2 regions of the Streptomyces sp. CA-251387 genome follow, and region 1 is predicted to be linked to the other one. Evidence: riboswitches for the same ligand, from Rfam matches in the RefSeq annotation. Region 1 holds a riboswitch; the other holds the start of a gene.
What was found. Region 1 has a riboswitch for S-adenosylmethionine ahead of ACQEV2_RS11240 (aminotransferase class V-fold PLP-dependent enzyme). Riboswitches for the same ligand answer to the same signal wherever they lie in the genome.
Positions count from the first base shown of each region.

Region 2: linked by a shared signal. The riboswitch ahead of thrC (threonine synthase) and the one ahead of ACQEV2_RS11240 (aminotransferase class V-fold PLP-dependent enzyme) in region 1 are both predicted to bind S-adenosylmethionine.

Region 1 covers NZ_JBNJMJ010000001.1:2,513,020-2,521,774, forward strand. The annotation lists gene ACQEV2_RS11215 (NYN domain-containing protein) at 1-642, opposite strand, end outside; gene ACQEV2_RS11220 (hypothetical protein) at 707-946, opposite strand; partial or broken gene ACQEV2_RS11225 (rhomboid family intramembrane serine protease) at 1,114-1,941, shown strand; gene ACQEV2_RS11230 (Lrp/AsnC family transcriptional regulator) at 1,938-2,219, shown strand; gene ACQEV2_RS11235 (protein kinase domain-containing protein) at 2,220-4,370, opposite strand; gene ACQEV2_RS11240 (aminotransferase class V-fold PLP-dependent enzyme) at 4,447-5,808, opposite strand; SAM riboswitch class IV at 5,998-6,114, opposite strand; gene trpD (anthranilate phosphoribosyltransferase) at 6,186-7,250, opposite strand; gene qcrB (cytochrome bc1 complex cytochrome b subunit) at 7,519-8,755, opposite strand, start outside.
Region 2 covers NZ_JBNJMJ010000001.1:4,319,629-4,328,383, reverse strand. The annotation lists gene otsB (trehalose-phosphatase) at 1-59, shown strand, start outside; gene ACQEV2_RS19195 (alpha,alpha-trehalose-phosphate synthase (UDP-forming)) at 93-1,508, opposite strand; gene ACQEV2_RS19190 (glucosyl-3-phosphoglycerate synthase) at 1,649-2,593, opposite strand; SAM riboswitch class I at 2,754-2,920, shown strand; gene thrC (threonine synthase) at 2,939-4,222, shown strand; gene ACQEV2_RS19180 (MoaD/ThiS family protein) at 4,324-4,599, shown strand; gene ACQEV2_RS19175 (cold-shock protein) at 5,047-5,250, shown strand; gene groL (chaperonin GroEL) at 5,591-7,213, shown strand; gene ACQEV2_RS19165 (class I SAM-dependent methyltransferase) at 7,293-7,964, opposite strand; gene ACQEV2_RS19160 (NADH:flavin oxidoreductase) at 8,133-8,755, shown strand, end outside.

The DNA of each region.
Region 1 (8,755 bases):
GCGCACGGCCTCGATCTCGCCCTGGATCTTGCGCAGGGCGGCCTCGCCGCGCTTGACGTCACTGAGGGCGGAGCGCAGCTTTCGGTGAAGCGATTCGGCTTCCTTCTTGGCCGCGTCCAGTTCGGTGCGCAGCCGCTCGGTCTCGTGCCGGGTGTGCTCCCGGGCGTGGGCGAGCTCCTCGCGCAGCCGCTCCAGCTCGGCGCGGTTCTCCTCGTCGGCGCGCTCGGCGTCGGCCCGCAGGGCCTCCTCGCCGGCCGCGGTGACCAGCTTGACCCAGCCGGTGGGCCGCAGAACATAGGCCGCGGCCGCCACGTCGAGCGGATCCGCGGCCGGAGGCGCCGAGCCTGTGTCGAGAGCGCCGGAGAGCTCCGGCTGGGCCTCTCTGAACTTCTCCCCGATGCGCTGCCGGAACAGCGGATCGGTCTCCAGCGCCGCCGCCATGGCGTTGCCGGCGAACTTGGCCCGACGGTTCGGTGCGAACCGGGCGTACTGCCGCAGCTGCGCGGGCAGTTCACCGACGGTCAGCCCGCCGAAGCCGTCGGACACGATCTGGACGACCTTGCGCCGTACGGCGTCGGGCAGCGGACGGTCGAGCACCTCAGCGGCGCCGTCGCCCGGCCCCCCGCCTTGTGTCTCCACCATCCGTCACACCCCAATGCCTGTGCGGGATCCCCGCGGGGATCACCTGTACAGGGGCCGGCTCCCGTCAGGAGCCGGCGCCCGGCCTGTCCACGAGTTCCACCTTGTCCACGGCGTTGCACCAGCGGCAGCGCACCGACTCGATCGTCTCACTGAGCACCTCGCGCTCCTCGACCTTGGGCTCACCGGCCAGATCGAGGTGGACGTACTCCACGACCTTGGACGAGCGCGTCACGTCGAAGCGCGTGAGGTTGCCGCAGAGGGTGCAACGCCACCGCGTCGTGGCGGTCGGCAGGGGAACCGTCATCGTGACCGTGCTCTTTCCTTCTAGGCCTTCTATTGTCCGTGACGCCCCCGGGCTCCCGGGTGCGTGTGGCTCGTAACCCTACGGCCTGGCGGGTACTCGCCGCCTGTCCGTCTCGGGCGGCGAGGCGGTCTGTGCGCGTGCGTCCCGTTACGTCATGCTCTGTGTTCATGATCGGCAACTGGAGCGTGGCGCATTTCGGGACTCGGTTCGGCAGGGCGGGCCGATCGGGCCGATCGGGCCGGTCCGTCTTCCGGTCGTCGGCGCCGGTGACGTACGGGCTGATCGCCCTGTGCTGTCTGCTCTTCCTGACCGGCCCGGCGGCGGGGCTCAATCCGGCGTACGGCTCCGGCGAGGGGCTGCTCGCCGCTCAGCGGGCCTACTTCCACCGTTGGGGTGTGGTTCCCGCGGAGCTCTTCGAGGGGGCGCCCCGGGCCGTCCTCACCCCTGCCACGGCCCTCTTCGTGCACGGCAGCTGGGTGCACCTGCTCGGCAACATGCTCTTCCTCTACGTCTTCGGCGTGATGACCGAGGAACGGATGGGCCGCGTCCAGTTCACGCTCTTCTACCTGGGCTGCGGCTACCTGGCCCTGCTGGGCTATGCGGCCGCCAACGACGACTCCGGCCAGTCCCTGGTCGGCGCGTCCGGGGCGATCTCCGCGGTCCTGGGCGCGTTCCTGTTCCTCTTCCCCGGGGCGCGCGTCACAAGCCTGCTTCCGTTCCTGCTCTTCCTGCCGCTGCGCTTCCCCGCGTGGGTCGTGCTGCCGTTCTGGGTGGCCCTGCAGTGGGTGGCGGCGGGGCGGGCGGACCAGGGTCCGGGGGTGGCGTATCTGGCGCACCTGGTGGGCTTCGCGGTGGGCTTCGGCTTCGCGTGGGCCCGGTTCGGAAAAGGGAAGGGCGCGTAGCGCGGCCTGGGAAGGGCGGTGGTGGGCGACGGGCGGGCGACTAGAGTGAAGGCCGCCCCTGCTCCGGCCTCCGAGGGAGAGAACCAGCCGTGATCACCGCGATCGTCCTCATCAAGACCAGCGTGGACCGGATTCCCGAGATCGCGGAGCGGATCGCTTCGCTGGAGAGTGTCAGCGAGGTCTTCTCGGTCACCGGGACGTACGACCTGATCGCCATGGTGCGGGTGAAGCAGCACGAGGACCTCGCCGAGGTCATCCCTGGCCGTATCAGCAAGATCCCCGGCGTGGAGGCGACGGACACGCACGTGGCGTTCCGGACGTACTCGCAGCACGACCTGGAGGCGGCGTTCGCGATCGGGCTGGACAGCTAGCTATGCCTTGAGGTCCAGGGCGGTGATGCTCTGGGGTGTGTTGACGTAGAGGCGGGTGCCGTGGGGCGCCGGGGCCACCATGGACTCGGAGGTGTCGACCGGCGCCGACCAGCGGCGCTTGCCGTCCAGTCCGACGGCGTGGACGGCGCTGTCGGTCTGCACATAGATCGTCTCGCCGGCGACGGCCAGTCCGGGGAGCCAGTCCGTGCCGCTCTGGTACGTCCATGCCTCGGAGCCGTCGGCCTTGATCGCCGTAAGAGTGCCCCCGATGTCGACGACACCCAGTGAACCCACCGCGACGCATCCCTCCGCCTCGCCCAGCTCCGCGCTGCTCCAGATCCTGTTGCCGTCCAGGTCGAATCCGTGCAGCCGCGACTCGGTGCCCGACGTGGTCACCAGGGTCCGCCCGCCGACCAGGGTGGGGCTGTTGACGTCGGCCCCGGCGGACACGGTCCAGAGCATGGTTCCGTCGGCGGCGTCCAGGGCCACCAGGCGGTCGGCGTACGTGCCCGCGTAGACCACACCGCCGGCCACCAGCGGGTCGCTGGTGACTCCGGCGGGAGTCGTTCTGCGCCACCGCACACTGCCGTCGGCGGAGTAGGCCCGGATCTCGCCCGCGTCGGTACCCCCCGCCCCCACGACAACGGCGTCACCGGCGAGGACCGGGACGGAGCCGTGCTCTCCGAGGTTCCTGCTCCACAGGAGCCGGCCCTCGAGGTCCACCGCGCAGAGCAGGGACCAGGGGGCTTCCTCGTCTCCGCCATACGTGGTGCAGAAGACCGCGTCCGCGGTGGCGACCGGCGTCGACGCCCCTCCCCCTTGGAGGCTGTTCCGCCACAGCTCCTCGCCCTCGGCGGAAACGGCGCACACGGTGCCGCTGTCGACGGCCGTGTACAGCACGCCGCCGTCCGGCGACACGCCTACACACGGCCCGCCCGCCGCATCCAGCTGCCCGCTCTCGTACCGCCAGGCCACCGTCGGCGCAGGAGCGGAACTACGCTTCGCGGACGGCGACTTCGAGGCGCGGCTGCCGGAGGGCCCGCCACCGGGTTCCCGTGCGAAGAGGAAGCCACTGACACCGGCCCCCGAGGCCAGCAGGCCGCCCGAGGCGATCGCCAGGAGGCGGCGCCGCGATGGCCCGCGCACGGTGGCGGCGGGCTCGGTGCCGCCGGGCTCGGTCGGGACATCCGCCGCCGAAGGCTCACTGACCACCGTGGCCGGGGCGACGTACTCGACGCGGCTCCGGTCCTTCCCGGAGTCCCGGTCAGGCAGCCACCGTTCGTCGCCCTCCGGACTGTCCTCGGTGAAAGCCAGCCAACCCGGGCGGGTGCTGTCCCGCAGTGAGCGCCCGGTGTGGCCCGCTGCCTCGACCAGGGCCCGCGGGGTGGGCCGTTCCTCCGGCTCGGCGCCCAGGCAGGACTCGACGAGCGGCAGCACCCGCTTCGGCACCCCGGTCAGATCGAAGTCCCGGGTCAGGATCCGCAGCAGGATCACCGAGTCCTGCCCCTCGCCGAAGGGCTCACGGCCGCTGGAGGCGTACGCGAGGACCGCGCCCAGCGAGAAGACGTCGCTGGCCGGGCCCACCTCGGCGCCGTTGCGGATCTGCTCCGGCGAGACGTAGCCGACCGAGCCGACGATGGTGCCGGTCCTGGTCAGCGAGGTCGCCTCCAGGGCCCGTACGATCCCGAAGTCGATCACGCGGGGGCCGTCCGGCGCGAGGAGGATGTTGGACGGCTTGAGGTCGCGGTGGACCATGCCCTTGCCGTGGATCGCGTCGAGGGCCTCGCCGAGCGCCGCCGCGAGGGTGAGGACCGCGTCCTCGGGGAGCGGTCCGTGGTCCAGCACCGCGTCCCGCAGGTTCGGCCCTTCGACGAACTCGGTTGCCATCCAGGGACGTTCGGCCTCGGTGTCGGCGTCGACGACACGCGCGGTGTACGTACCGGCGCCGCCGACCGTCCGTGCGGCCCGTACCTCCTGCCGGAAGCGGGCCCGGAACATGCGGTCCTGGGCGTGCTCGGTGCGCACCACCTTGACGGCGAGTCGGAGCCCCGACCGGGACTCGGCCAGATACACCTCGCCCATGCCGCCCGCGCCGAGTCTGCCCACCACCCGGTACGGGCCGATCCGGCGCGGATCCGACTGCCGCAGCACGTGCACGACTCCCCCATCGCTTGATCGCCGACCGGCGGACGGGGAGGATCGTACGACGTACTCCACGGTCACATGCTCAGACCGCGGGGACGCAACGCCCGTCCTCCGTGCGGTAGTTCCACTTCGCGCCGTCCCGTACGAGTTCGCGTACGGCCTTCACGAAACGCTCGACATGTTCGTCCGGCGTACCCGCCCCGAAGCTCACCCGGATCGCGTTGAGGGACTTCTCGCCGGGCGCCGCCTCCGGAGCACCGCACTCGCCCTGTGTCTGCGGGTCGCTGCCCAGCAGCGTCCGGACCAGCGGGTGGGCGCAGAACAGGCCGTCGCGCACCCCGATGCCGTACTCGGCGGAGAGCGCGGCGGCGAAGTGGGAGCTGTTCCAGCCGTCGACGACGAAGGAGATCACGCCGACGCGGGGGGCGTCGTCACCGAAGAGGGAAAGGATCCGGACCTCGGGGACCTCGGCGAGCCCTGCCCGCACCTTCTCGATCAGGTACTGCTCGCGGGCGACCAGGCTGTCGAAGCCCGCCTCGGCGAGGGCCTTGCAGGCGGAGGCGATGGAGTAGGCGCCGATGACGTTCGGGGAGCCGGCCTCGTGGCGGGCGGCGCTCTCGTGCCACTCCACGTCCACTCCCCCGTCCTCGCGCCGGGCGACCTTGCGGCTGGCGCCGCCGCCCGCGAGGTACGGCTCCGCCGCGCGCAGCCAGTCGGCGCGGCCGGCCAGGACACCGGAGCCGAACGGGGCGTACAGCTTGTGGCCGGAGAAGGCGACCCAGTCGACGTCCAGGTCCCGGATGCTCACCGGGTGGTGCGGGGCCAGCTGGGCGGCGTCCAGGACGATCCGCGCGCCGTGCGCGTGGGCGGCGGCCGCGAGCTCGCGTACGGGCCACAGCTCGCCGGTGACGTTCGAGGCGCCGGTGACGCAGACCAGGGCCGGGCCATAGGGGTCGCGGTCGGCGAGGGCGCGCTCCAGCGTCGCGACGGCCTGGCGCGGGGTGCGGGGCGCGTTGAGGTAGGTGACACGGGCGTCGCGCCAGGGCAGCAGGGAGGCGTGGTGCTCGGTCTCGAAGACGAAGACCTGGCAGTCGGCCGGGAGGGCGGCTGCGAGGAGGTTGAGCGAGTCCGTGGTGGAGCGGGTGAAGATCAGCTGGTCGTCGGCCCGGCAGTCGAGGAACTCGGCGACCGTCCTCCGGGCGTTCTCGAACAGGTCGGTGGAGAGCTGCGAGAGGTAGCCGGCACCGCGGTGGACACTGCCGTAGTACGGCGCGTAGGCCGCCACGTCGTCCCAGACGCGCTGGAGGGCGGGCGCGCTGGCGGCGTAGTCGAGCGCGGCGTAGGTGACCTCGCCGCCGGTGACGAGCGGGACGGTGACATCCCGGCCCAGAACGGGCAGCGGGGAGCAAACGGACTGGACGGCGGCAGCGGTGGAGACGGACATGGCTGAACTCCCGTGAAGGCAGACGGAACTCACCACGCGAGCGCGCCACAGCAGGACGGCTCAAGCATGGGAAGGGTGAAAGGGGGATGCGGAGGCGGGGCTCTGCGGCCCTATCGCATTCGCTTGCTCACGGAAGACTCCTCGACGACCCAGGACCCCTGGGCTCACGCTTTCAAAAAGCGCGCGAGGGGTCCGCGCTTGCCGTAGACCTCGCTGCCTACGGCCTGGTCTTCACCCGGGGCACCCCGCCACGGACGGAGGGTTGCCGGACAGTCGGCCGGGGCCTCATGACTGTCACTCATGACCTGGACAGGAACGTACGTGAAGTGATCGCGGTCCCGCAACTCGTGTCCGAATTACGGGACCGCCCTCCCGCGCTATGCGTTGCTGACCGCCACCCAGCGGTCGAGCGTCCGCTTGGCCGCCCCCGAATCGATCGACTCCGCCGCCTTCGCCATCCCGGCCCGGATCTGCTCGGTGAGCGGGGCGTCCGTCGGGTGCAACGCGACCAGTGCGGCAGCCGAGTTCAGCAGTACGGCGTCCCGGACGGGCCCCGTCTCGCCGTTCAGCAGGCGCAGCGCCACGTCGGCGTTGTACGACGCGTCCGCGCCGCGCAGCGCCTCCACCGGCACCAGGTCGATGCCGACGTCGCGCGGGTCGAAGGTCTCCTCGGTCACCTTGCCGTCGCGCACCACCCACACCCGGGACGTGGACGTCGTGGTGAGCTCGTCGAGGCCGTCGTCACCGCGGAACACCAGCGAGGAGTTGCCGCGCTCGGCGAAGACGCCCGCGACGATCGGCGCCATGAGCGGATCCGCCACACCGACCGCCTGGGCCTTCACCTTCGCCGGGTTGGTCAGCGGACCGAGGACGTTGAAGGTGGTCCTGATGCCCAACTGGCCTCGCGCGGCCGCCACATGGCGCAGCGACGGGTGGAACTTCACCGCGAAGCAGAAGGTGATCCCGGCCTCCTCCGCGACCTCCGCCACCCGCTGCGGCGTCAGCTCCAGATTGACGCCGAGCTTCTCCAGCACATCCGAGGCGCCCGATGCCGAGGACGCCGCCCGGTTCCCGTGCTTGACGACCTTGGCACCCGTGCCGGCGATGACGATCGACGACATCGTTGAGATGTTCACCGTCTTCGCGCCGTCGCCGCCCGTACCGACGATGTCGACGGTCGGACCCGACACCTCGATCACGTTCGCGTGCGCGTACATGGTCCGGACGAGACCCGCGATCTCCTCGACGGTCTCTCCCTTGGCCCGCAGCGCCACCACGAACCCGGCGATCTGCGCGTCCGTCGCCTCGCCGCGCATGATCACGTCCATCGCCCACGCGGTGTCGTCGGCGGTGAGGTTCCGGCCGTCCAGCAAGCCGTTCAGCAGCAGGGGCCAGGAACGGCCCGCCGCGGTGTCGCCTCCAGCGGGGGTCACAGCGCTCATAAGCCGCTCCTGGGTCAGATGGTGTCCCGCACTACGGGACGCGAGTCTCAACGGGTCCACCCTATCCAGCCCGGGGGCACGAAGAAGGGCCCCGTCCGAACACCGGACGGGGCCCTTCAACCGTGGCGTGGCTGAGCAGTCCTGGCAAGGTCGCGGTTCGACCGCGCCCCTTCAGGGGCGCGGGGAACTGCGCGACCAGCCACGACGGAGCCGCAGACGACAACCAACACGACGCGGCACTACCAAACGCGGCACTACCAGCGGAGCGTCAGTGGTGGCCGTGGCCGCTCGTGATCTCCTTGTACTCCTCGACGGTCGGCTTGGGAATCTGGCCGTCCTCGCCGAAGTACGCCTTGCTGAGCTTGGCGCGCAGCTTCTCGGAGCCCTTCACCTTGCGCTCGACGCCGTTCTCGTCGACCGTCGGGCCGATCTCGAGCGGCTTGTACTGCTCGTGCGCGGTGAGGGTGTGCAGCGCGTCCTGGCTGAGCGGCTCGTGGATCTCGATGAACTCACCGTGCGGCAGGCGCTTGATGATGCCCGACTCGCGGCCGTGCAGCACCTTGTCCTTGTCCCGGCGCTGCAGGCCGAGGCAGATCCGCCTGGTGATGATGAACGCGAGGACCGGCCCGGCGAAGAACCCGATCCGGACGAACCAGGTGACCGCGTTGATCGACAGGTGGAAGTGGGTGGCCCACAGGTCGTTGCCACCGCCGACCAGGCCGATCATGTACACGGTGATCCAGGCGACACCGAACGCGGTACGCGTCGGGGCGTTGCGCGGACGGTCCAGGATGTGGTGCTCGCGCTTGTCGCCGGTGACCCAGGACTCGATGAACGGGTAGACGGCGATCGCCATCAGGACCACACCGAAGAGCACCAGCGGGATGAACACGCCCAGGACCAGCGTGTGGCCCCAGAGGTTGATCTCCCAGCCCGGCATGTAGCGGACCAGACCCTCGGCGAAGCCCATGTACCAGTCGGGCTGGGCGCCGGTGGACACCTGGTCCGGACGGTAGGGGCCCATCGCCCAGATCGGGTTGATCTGCGCGACCGCCGCGATGGCCGCGATGACACCGAAGACCAGGAAGAAGAAGCCTCCGGCCTTGGCCATGTAGACCGGCAGCAGCGGCATACCGACGACGTTCTTGTTGTTCTTGCCGGGGCCCGCGAACTGCGTGTGCTTGTGGTAGAAGACCAGGATCAGGTGGCCGACCACCAGGCCGAGCATGATGCCCGGCAGCAGCAGGATGTGGATCGAGTAGAAGCGGGCCACGAAGTCGACGCCCGGGAACTCGCCGCCGAAGAGGAAGAACGAGATGTACGTGCCGACGATCGGCATGGACAGGATCGCGCCCTCGGTGAAACGCACACCCGTACCGGAGAGCAGGTCGTCCGGGAGCGAGTAGCCGGTGAAACCGGTGAACATGCCCAGGACGAACAGCAGGAAGCCGAACAGCCAGTTGATCTCACGCGGCTTGCGGAACGCGCCGGTGAAGAACACGCGC
Region 2 (8,755 bases), 1.8 Mb from region 1:
TCGACGGCCCGCAGGGGGTCGTACGGCTGTTGCAGGCGATCGCTGGTCGAACAGACTGATCCGACGATCGCCGACCGGGCAAGCCGACCAACTCAAGCCGGCCCGCCGGCCCCCTCCTCCAGCGCCCGCAGCTGGTCCAGGAACCACTGGGCCGGTGGGAGCGCGGTCGCGGCCGCAGCGAGCCGCTTCGAACGCTCCGCCCGCTCCTCCGGTCCTACCAACAACGCCTCGTGCAGTGCCCGCGCCGTGCCCATCACGTCGTACGGGTTCACGGCGATCGCGTCCTCGCCCAGCTCCTCGAACGCCCCGGCCTCCCGCGACAGCACCAGCACGCACCCCTCGTCGGAGAGGACCGGCACCTCCTTCGCGACGAGGTTCATGCCGTCCCGGATGGGGTTCACGAGGGCCACGTCCGCCAGGCGGTACGCGGCCAGAGACCGCGCGAAGTCGTCCTTGACGTGGAGCACGACCGGCGTCCAACCCGGCGTCCCGTACTGGGAGTTGATCTCCTCCGCCACTCGCTGGACCTCGGCCGTGTAGTCGCGGTACACCGCGAGGTCCTGGCGCGAGGGGTACGCGAACGCCACGTGCACCACGCGCTCGCGCCACTCGGGGTGGTCGTCGAGCAGCTGCCGGTACGCCAGCAGGCCGCGCACGATGTTCTTGGACAGCTCGGTCCGGTCGACCCGCACGATCGTCCTGCGGCCCTCGCCGATCTCGTGCCGCAGCGCCGCCATCCGCTCGGCCACGTCGGGCTGATGAGCGCGCGCCCGCAGGAAGTCCGCGTCCGCCCCCAGCCCGTGCACCCCGACCCGCGTCCCACCGAGCCCCCCGGCGAACTCGGCACAGCACGCCTCGAACGCGTCCGCCCACCGCCGCGTGAGGAACCCCAGCCGGTCCGCGCCGAGCATCCCGCGCAGCACCTGCCCGGCGACGTCGTCGGGCAGCATCCGGAAGTACTCCGGCGGCGCCCACGGCGTGTGCGAGAAGTGGCCGATACGGAGATCCGGGCGCAGCTCGCGCAGCATCCCGGGCACGAGGGTCAGGTGGTAGTCCTGCACCAGCACCGCCGCCCCCGGCGCCGCCTGCCCCGCCAGCGCCTCGGCGAAGGCGCGGTTGTACGTCTCGTACGACGCCCACTGCCGCCGGAACTCCGCGTCGAAGACCGGCTCCAGCGGCGTCTGGTAGAGCATGTGGTGGACGAACCAGAGAACCGAGTTCGCGATGCCGTTGTACGCGTCCGCGTGCACCTCGGCCGGGATGTCCAGCATCAGCACGCCGTCCTCGCCGACCCCGCGCCGCACCGCCTCCCGGTCACCGTCGGACAGTGCCGAGCACACCCACAGGGCGCCGGCGTCCGGCCCGATCGCCGACAGCCCGGAGACGACTCCGCCGCCGCCTCTCTTGGAGTGCAGCGAGCCGTCGTCGCGCACCGCGTACGAGACCGGGCCGCGGTTCGACGCGACCAGCACCTTGGCAGCACCCTGCGCATCCTGCGTGGTAGCCATACGCCTCAACCTAGCCCGGCCCGGAAACGCTCAAACGTGCGGTTCCGCTCGGTGGCGGGTTCCGTATACGGCCCGTAATGCGGCCCGTACCGGACGTCATACGGTCGGCGTAACGGGCCCTGTACGTCCTGTGCCGGACGTCACGCGACCTTCCGCGTCGCGTACTCCGCGATCTCCACCATCGGCGGCCGCTCCTCCGTGTCCACGGAGTACGTGCGCGGCTCGAACCCGTCCTCGCCCCGCTCGAACTGGGTGAGGGACGGCCGGATCATATGCCCGCGGGCCAGTCGCAGCTGGGCCGTGCGGTAGATCGCGGCGGACATCCGGCCGAGGGCCTGCCCGTCCTGGTGGCGGTGTTTGCGGACGCCCACGTCCACCTGGGCCAGGGCGTCCAGGCCCACCAGGTGCAGGGCGTCGACCAGCATGCCCAGTTCGACGCCGTATCCGACGGGGAAGGGGAGCTGTTCCAGCAGGCTGCGGCGGGCCGCGTACTCGCCGCCGAGCGGCTGCACGAAACCGGCCAGCTGCGGCCAGTGCATGTTCAGCAGCGGGCGCGCCATCAGCTCGGTGACCCGGCCGCCCTGCCCGGCCGCCCCGCCGAGCGGACGGTCGTACATGCCCTTGACCAGGTCGACCTCGGGGTCGGTGAGCAGCGGGCCGACGATGCCGGACACGAAGTCGGAGGAGAACTCCTTCAGGTCGGCGTCGATGAAACAGACGATGTCCCCGGTCGTGACGAGCAGGGAGCGCCACAGGACCTCGCCCTTGCCGGGCACCGCGGGCAGGCGCGGGAGGATCTCGTCGCGGTGCACCACGGTCGCGCCCGCGGCGGCGGCCACCTCGGAGGTGCGGTCGGTGGATCCCGAGTCGACGACGACGATCTCGTCGACCAGCGGGACCTGCTGCATGAGGTCGTGACGGATGATCGCGACGATGTCGCCGACCGTATCCTCCTCGTTGAGCGCGGGCAGCACGACGGAGACCGACTGACCCGTGCGCTGCTTGGCGGCCAGGAGCCGGTGCAGCGGGCGATCGGTCACGGACCAGGAGCGGGTGCTCAGCCAGCGCTCGACTTCTTCCAGCACAGTCTGTGGCTCCTCACTGTTCGTGATCACATCTGCTGACCGTGTGATCCATCTCGCGGTTCGGACGACTATCTCAACTGTCCTGGCCTTCGGTTACAGTCTTGAACAACGCGGATGACCATCGCATGTCCGGGGTCAACCGCTGTTAACAACCGCATACAGCTCATCCAGAGGGGCAGAGGGACACGGCCCGATGAAGCCCCGGCAACCCTCCAGTCGGCTCTCGTAGCGATCACCGCATCACCGTCGATCGGCTCCGCGAGGCTCCCGGCTAGGGAAGGTGCCAAATCCGTCTCACGGCGAGATGCGTCGTGAGGAAGATGAGGAGAAAGGGCCTCGCCTCACATGGCTGTGCAGACTGTTGCAAGCACCACCGATTCCACCGTAGACCTCGGTCCCGCCGCGGCGCTGTCCTGCCGCGAGTGCGGTCACCGCGTCCCCCTCGGCCCGGTCTTCGCCTGCGAGGAGTGTTTCGGCCCGCTGGAGATCGCGTACGACTTCTCGGCCTACGACACCGAGGAGCTCCGCAAGCAGATCGAGGCGGGACCTGCGAACATCTGGCGTTACGCCCCCCTGCTGCCCGTCCCCGCGGACGTGGCGGACAAGCCGAACCTCAACCCCGGCTGGACCAAGCTCGTCAAGGCCGACAACCTCGCGCGCGAGCTCGGCGTCACCGGCGGTTTGTATGTGAAGGACGACTCCGGTAACCCGACGCACTCCTTCAAGGACCGCGTCGTCGCCCAGGCCCTGGAGGCCGCCCGCGCCTTCGGCTTCACCACCCTCTCCTGCTCCTCCACCGGCAACCTCGCCGGCGCGGTGGGCGCCGCGGCGGCCCGCGCCGGTTTCCGCTCCTGCGTGTTCATCCCGCACGACCTGGAGCAGGGCAAGGTCGTCATGGCCGCGGTCTACGGCGGCGAGCTCGTCGGTATCGAGGGCAACTACGACGACGTGAACCGTTTCTGCTCCGAGCTGATCGGCGACCCGGCGGGCGAGGGCTGGGGCTTCGTCAACGTCAACCTGCGGCCGTACTACGCGGAGGGCTCCAAGACCCTGGCGTACGAGATCTGCGAGCAGCTCGGCTGGCAGCTCCCCGACCAGCTGGTCGTGCCGATCGCCTCCGGCTCCCAGCTCACGAAGATCGACAAGGGTCTGCAGGAGCTGATCAAGCTCGGGCTCGTCGAGGACAAGCCGTACAAGATCTTCGGCGCGCAGGCCGAGGGCTGCTCGCCGGTGTCGACCGCCTTCAAGGCCGGGCACGACGTCGTCCGCCCGCAGAAGCCGAACACCATCGCCAAGTCGCTGGCCATCGGCAACCCGGCCGACGGGCCCTACGTCCTGGACATCGCCCGCCGCACGGGTGGTTTCGTGGAGGACGTGACGGACGAGCAGGTCGTGGATGCGATCAAGATCCTCGCCAGGACCGAGGGCATCTTCGCGGAGACCGCCGGCGGTGTGACGGTGGGCGTCACGAAGAAGCTCATCGAGGACGGGGTCCTCGACCCGACCAAGACGACGGTCGTCCTCAACACCGGTGACGGTCTCAAGACGCTGGACGCGGTGGCCGGTACGGGGCTTACTGCGACCATTCGTCCCAGCCTGGACTCCTTCCGCGAGGCTGGACTCGTCTAGACCGTTGTCCGCTGCGGGCCGGTGGGGGCTGGTCGCGCAGTTCCCCGCGCCCCTAGGGACGCTGCCCCACCGAACCTGCATACCTGACCGGAGGTCATAACGTGAGCGTCACCGTCCGCATCCCCACCATCCTGCGCACCTACACCGGCGGGCAGGCCGAGGTCGCCGCCGAGGGCGCCACCCTCGCCGAGGTCATCGCCGACCTGGAGAAGAACCACACGGGTATCGCCGCCCGCGTGCTCGACGACCAGGGCAAGCTGCGTCGGTTCGTCAACGTGTACGTCAATGACGACGACGTCCGTTTCGAGCAGGGGCTGGAGACGGCGACGCCGGACGGTGCGGGTGTCTCCATCATTCCGGCCGTCGCCGGTGGATGAGCTGACCGAATGACCGATCATTACCATCGGTAACACGCGTTACTGAGAGTTCATCGAATTGCCCCCTCCGTGAGAGAAGCGGAGGGGGCAATTCTGTGTGGTTGAGCGAGGTACAGTTGGGGAACATGCCGCCGATCCGCGGGTCGGCAGCCCTTCATTTCTGCCGTATGCCCGACAAGAAGTAGCCAAAGTGTGCGGGTTTTTTGCGGCTTTTGTTCCCTTTGTCGGGTCCGACTTGACCTGAAGTGAGGGGAATTGTCCCCACATTCCCGACCGGTCGTGCCCGGAATTCTCGTCCGATTGACCTGTTGCAGACGGCAGTTGGGCAGATACATTCAGCCGCGGTCGACGCGTTCCGGCGCACGCCCCCGACCGATGGGGGGTGAGGTCTGACCCGGATCCGCGAAGTGTGGATCTGTGCAAGGGCCAGTAATAGGGGAGTTAGGCATGGCTCAGGGCACCGTCAAGTGGTTCAACGCGGAGAAGGGGTACGGCTTCATCGCGGTCGACGGTGGTGCGGATGTTTTCGTCCACTACAGCGCGATCCAGATGGACGGCTACCGCACCCTGGAGGAAGGCCAGCGGGTCGAGTTCGAGATCTCGCAGGGCCAGAAGGGGCCGCAGGCGGACATGGTCCGCGTGGCCGGCTGAAGCACGCGCCGACTGACTGCAGCGACGTTCTTCTTCGAAGGGCCCGCACCTCCCGGGGTGCGGGCCCTTCGCCATGTCCGGGGTCCGTTCGGGACCTGTTCGTCAGCTGTTCGCGCGAGGCGGACCGCCCTGCCCGATCCCCGAGAGCCGCTTGCACTCGCCTACCCCGAGTGCTAATCATTGGCGTTAGCACTCTGAAGGTGAGAGTGACAAAGAAGGACCGGGTCGGTGAGGCCCGCAGGCCGGGTGGGGCAAGGAACCACGAGGCATGCGTGCCGTCCGTCGCGGGCGCGGGCGCGGTCCGAAGGAATCACCCCCAGTCCTGGAGGGACCACTTCACATGGCCAAGATCATCGCGTTCGACGAGGAGGCGCGGCGCGGCCTCGAGCGCGGCATGAACCAGCTCGCGGACGCCGTCAAGGTGACGCTCGGCCCCAAGGGCCGCAACGTCGTCCTCGAGAAGAAGTGGGGCGCCCCCACGATCACCAACGACGGTGTCTCCATCGCCAAGGAGATCGAGCTCGAGGACCCGTACGAGAAGATCGGCGCCGAGCTGGTCAAGGAAGTCGCCAAGAAGACGGACGACGTCGCCGGTGACGGTACGACCACCGCGACCGTTCTCGCCCAGGCCCTGGTCAAGGAGGGCCTGCGCAACGTAGCCGCCGGCGCCAACCCGATGGCCCTGAAGCGCGGTATCGAGAAGGCCGTCGAGGCCGTCTCCGCCGCCCTGCTGGAGCAGGCGAAGGACGTCGAGACCAAGGAGCAGATCGCCTCCACGGCCTCCATCTCCGCCGCCGACACCCAGATCGGTGAGCTCATCGCCGAGGCCATGGACAAGGTCGGCAAGGAAGGCGTCATCACCGTCGAGGAGTCCCAGACCTTCGGTCTGGAGCTGGAGCTCACCGAGGGTATGCGCTTCGACAAGGGCTACATCTCGGCGTACTTCGCCACCGACATGGAGCGTATGGAGGCCGTCCTCGACGACCCGTACATCCTGATCGCCAACTCCAAGATCTCCTCGGTCAAGGATCTGCTCCCGCTCCTGGAGAAGGTCATGCAGTCGGGCAAGCCGCTGCTGATCATCGCCGAGGACGTCGAGGGCGAGGCCCTGTCGACCCTGGTCGTCAACAAGATCCGCGGCACCTTCAAGTCCGTCGCCGTCAAGGCCCCGGGCTTCGGTGACCGCCGCAAGGCCATGCTGAACGACATCGCCATCCTCACCGGCGGCGAGGTCATCTCCGAGGAGGTCGGTCTCAAGCTCGAGAACACCTCCCTGGACCTCCTGGGCAAGGCCCGCAAGGTCGTCATCACCAAGGACGAGACCACCATCGTCGACGGTGCCGGCTCCTCCGAGCAGGTCGCGGGCCGTGTGAACCAGATCCGCGCCGAGATCGAGAACAGCGACTCGGACTACGACCGCGAGAAGCTGCAGGAGCGTCTGGCGAAGCTCGCCGGCGGCGTCGCGGTCATCAAGGCCGGTGCCGCCACCGAGGTGGAGCTCAAGGAGCGCAAGCACCGCATCGAGGACGCCGTGCGCAACGCCAAGGCGGCCGTCGAGGAGGGCATCGTCGCCGGTGGTGGCGTGGCCCTCATCCAGGCCACCGCTGTCTTCGAGAAGCTGGAGCTCGAGGGTGACGAGGCGACCGGCGCCCAGGCCGTGAAGCTCGCGCTCGAGGCCCCGCTGAAGCAGATCGCCGTCAACGCCGGCCTCGAGGGCGGCGTCGTGGTGGAGAAGGTCCGCAACCTCACCCCGGGCCACGGCCTCAACGCCGCGACCGGCGAGTACGTCGACCTGGTCGCCGAGGGCATCATCGACCCGGCGAAGGTGACCCGTTCCGCGCTGCAGAACGCCGCCTCCATCGCCGCGCTGTTCCTCACCACCGAGGCCGTCATCGCCGACAAGCCGGAGAAGGCCGCCGCGCCCGCCGGTGGCGGCATGCCGGGCGGTGACATGGACTTCTGATCGACCGGTTCCGGTTGATCGACGTCCTTACCGAGGGCGGCACTTCCTGCTCACGCGGGGGGTGCCGCCCTCGGGCGTTTCAGCAGGGGTCGTAGTACGAGCCGACTGCGGGCTGGCCCGTGTAGTTCGGCCCGGCGGCCGGGTCGGCACCGAGATAGCGGAACGGGAGCGTCACCTCGCGCCCGCCGTCGAGGGTGAGCCGGTGGTGCCGGGCGCTGTACCGGAACCCGGCCGCGCGGAGGGCCGCGACCGCCGCCCGCCCCGCCGCCGACCCGTCGGCCCGGCGCACCGACTCCGGGTCGAAGTGCGCGGCCAGCAGTCCGTCGGGGGCGAGCCAGGAAGCGGCACGGGCCAGGAGACCGAGCTGGTCGCCGACGTAGTGCAGGCCGTGCACGCAGGTGATCAGGTCGTAGCTCCGGGGCGGTGCCCAGGAGGACACGGAGGTCACGACCTCCTCCACGGTGGGCGGGGCGGGGGTCGGGACGAGCGGGCCGACCAGGTCGACGCCGGTGAGCACCGCGTCACCGGGCAGGGCCGAGGCGGCCTCGCGCAGGGCGCGCCCCTCGCCGCTGCACAGGTCCAGCCAGGACGGGGCGGCGGGCCGGGCGGCCAGCAGGGTAAGGGGATCGAAGCCGAGTTCCCGCGCGTAACTGTTCACTCCGGCAAGACCGCGCTCGCGGTTCATCGTGTTGTTGGCGACCACGGAGGATCGCTCCAGCTCGCTCGGGGAGATCAGCGGGGGCTTCGGCATGGGGACATTCTCCGGCGCCGGGGTGTCCGGGCTCACAGACGGATTCGGTGGGACGCGGAATGTGGGGCAGCGCATACTCAGTTGCTTAAGGAAGTGCAACAATGCGTGCGCACATACCATCCGGTTTCCAGTCGCCGGCCGAGCCACCCACTCCCGAGGAGCCCCTGCGTGACCGTCACCGAGACCTCCGCCTCCCGCGCGGCCCAGATCCTGTCCCGGCCGACCGTGATCAACGGCCTGACCGTCCCCAACCGCATCGTGATGGCGCCGATGACGCGCATGTTCTCCCCGGGCGGCGTCCCCGGCGAGGACGTCCTGTCGTACTACGCCCGGCGCGCCGCCGCGGGCGTGGGGCTGATCGTCACCGAGGGCACCTACGTCGGCCATGAGTCCGCCGGGCAGAGCAGCCGTGTCCCCCGGTTCCACGGTGAGGAGCAGCTGGCGGGCTGGGCGAAGGTCGCCGAGGCGGTGCACGCGGCGGGCGGCACGATCGTGCCGCAGCTGTGGCACATCGGCATGGTGCGCAAGGAGGGCCAGTCGCCGTACCCCGAGGCCCCCGCCGTCGGCCCCTCCGGCCTGCGCATCGGCGAGAGCGAGCCCACCGGCAAGGCGATGACCCAGCGGGACCTGGACGACGTCATCGCCGCCTTCGCCGACGCCGCCGCGGACGCCGAGCGCATCGGCTTCGACGGCGTCGAGCTGCACGGCGCCCACGGCTACCTCCTCGACCAGTTCCTGTGGGAGGGCACCAACCGCCGCACCGACGCCTACGGCGGTGACCCGGTCGCCCG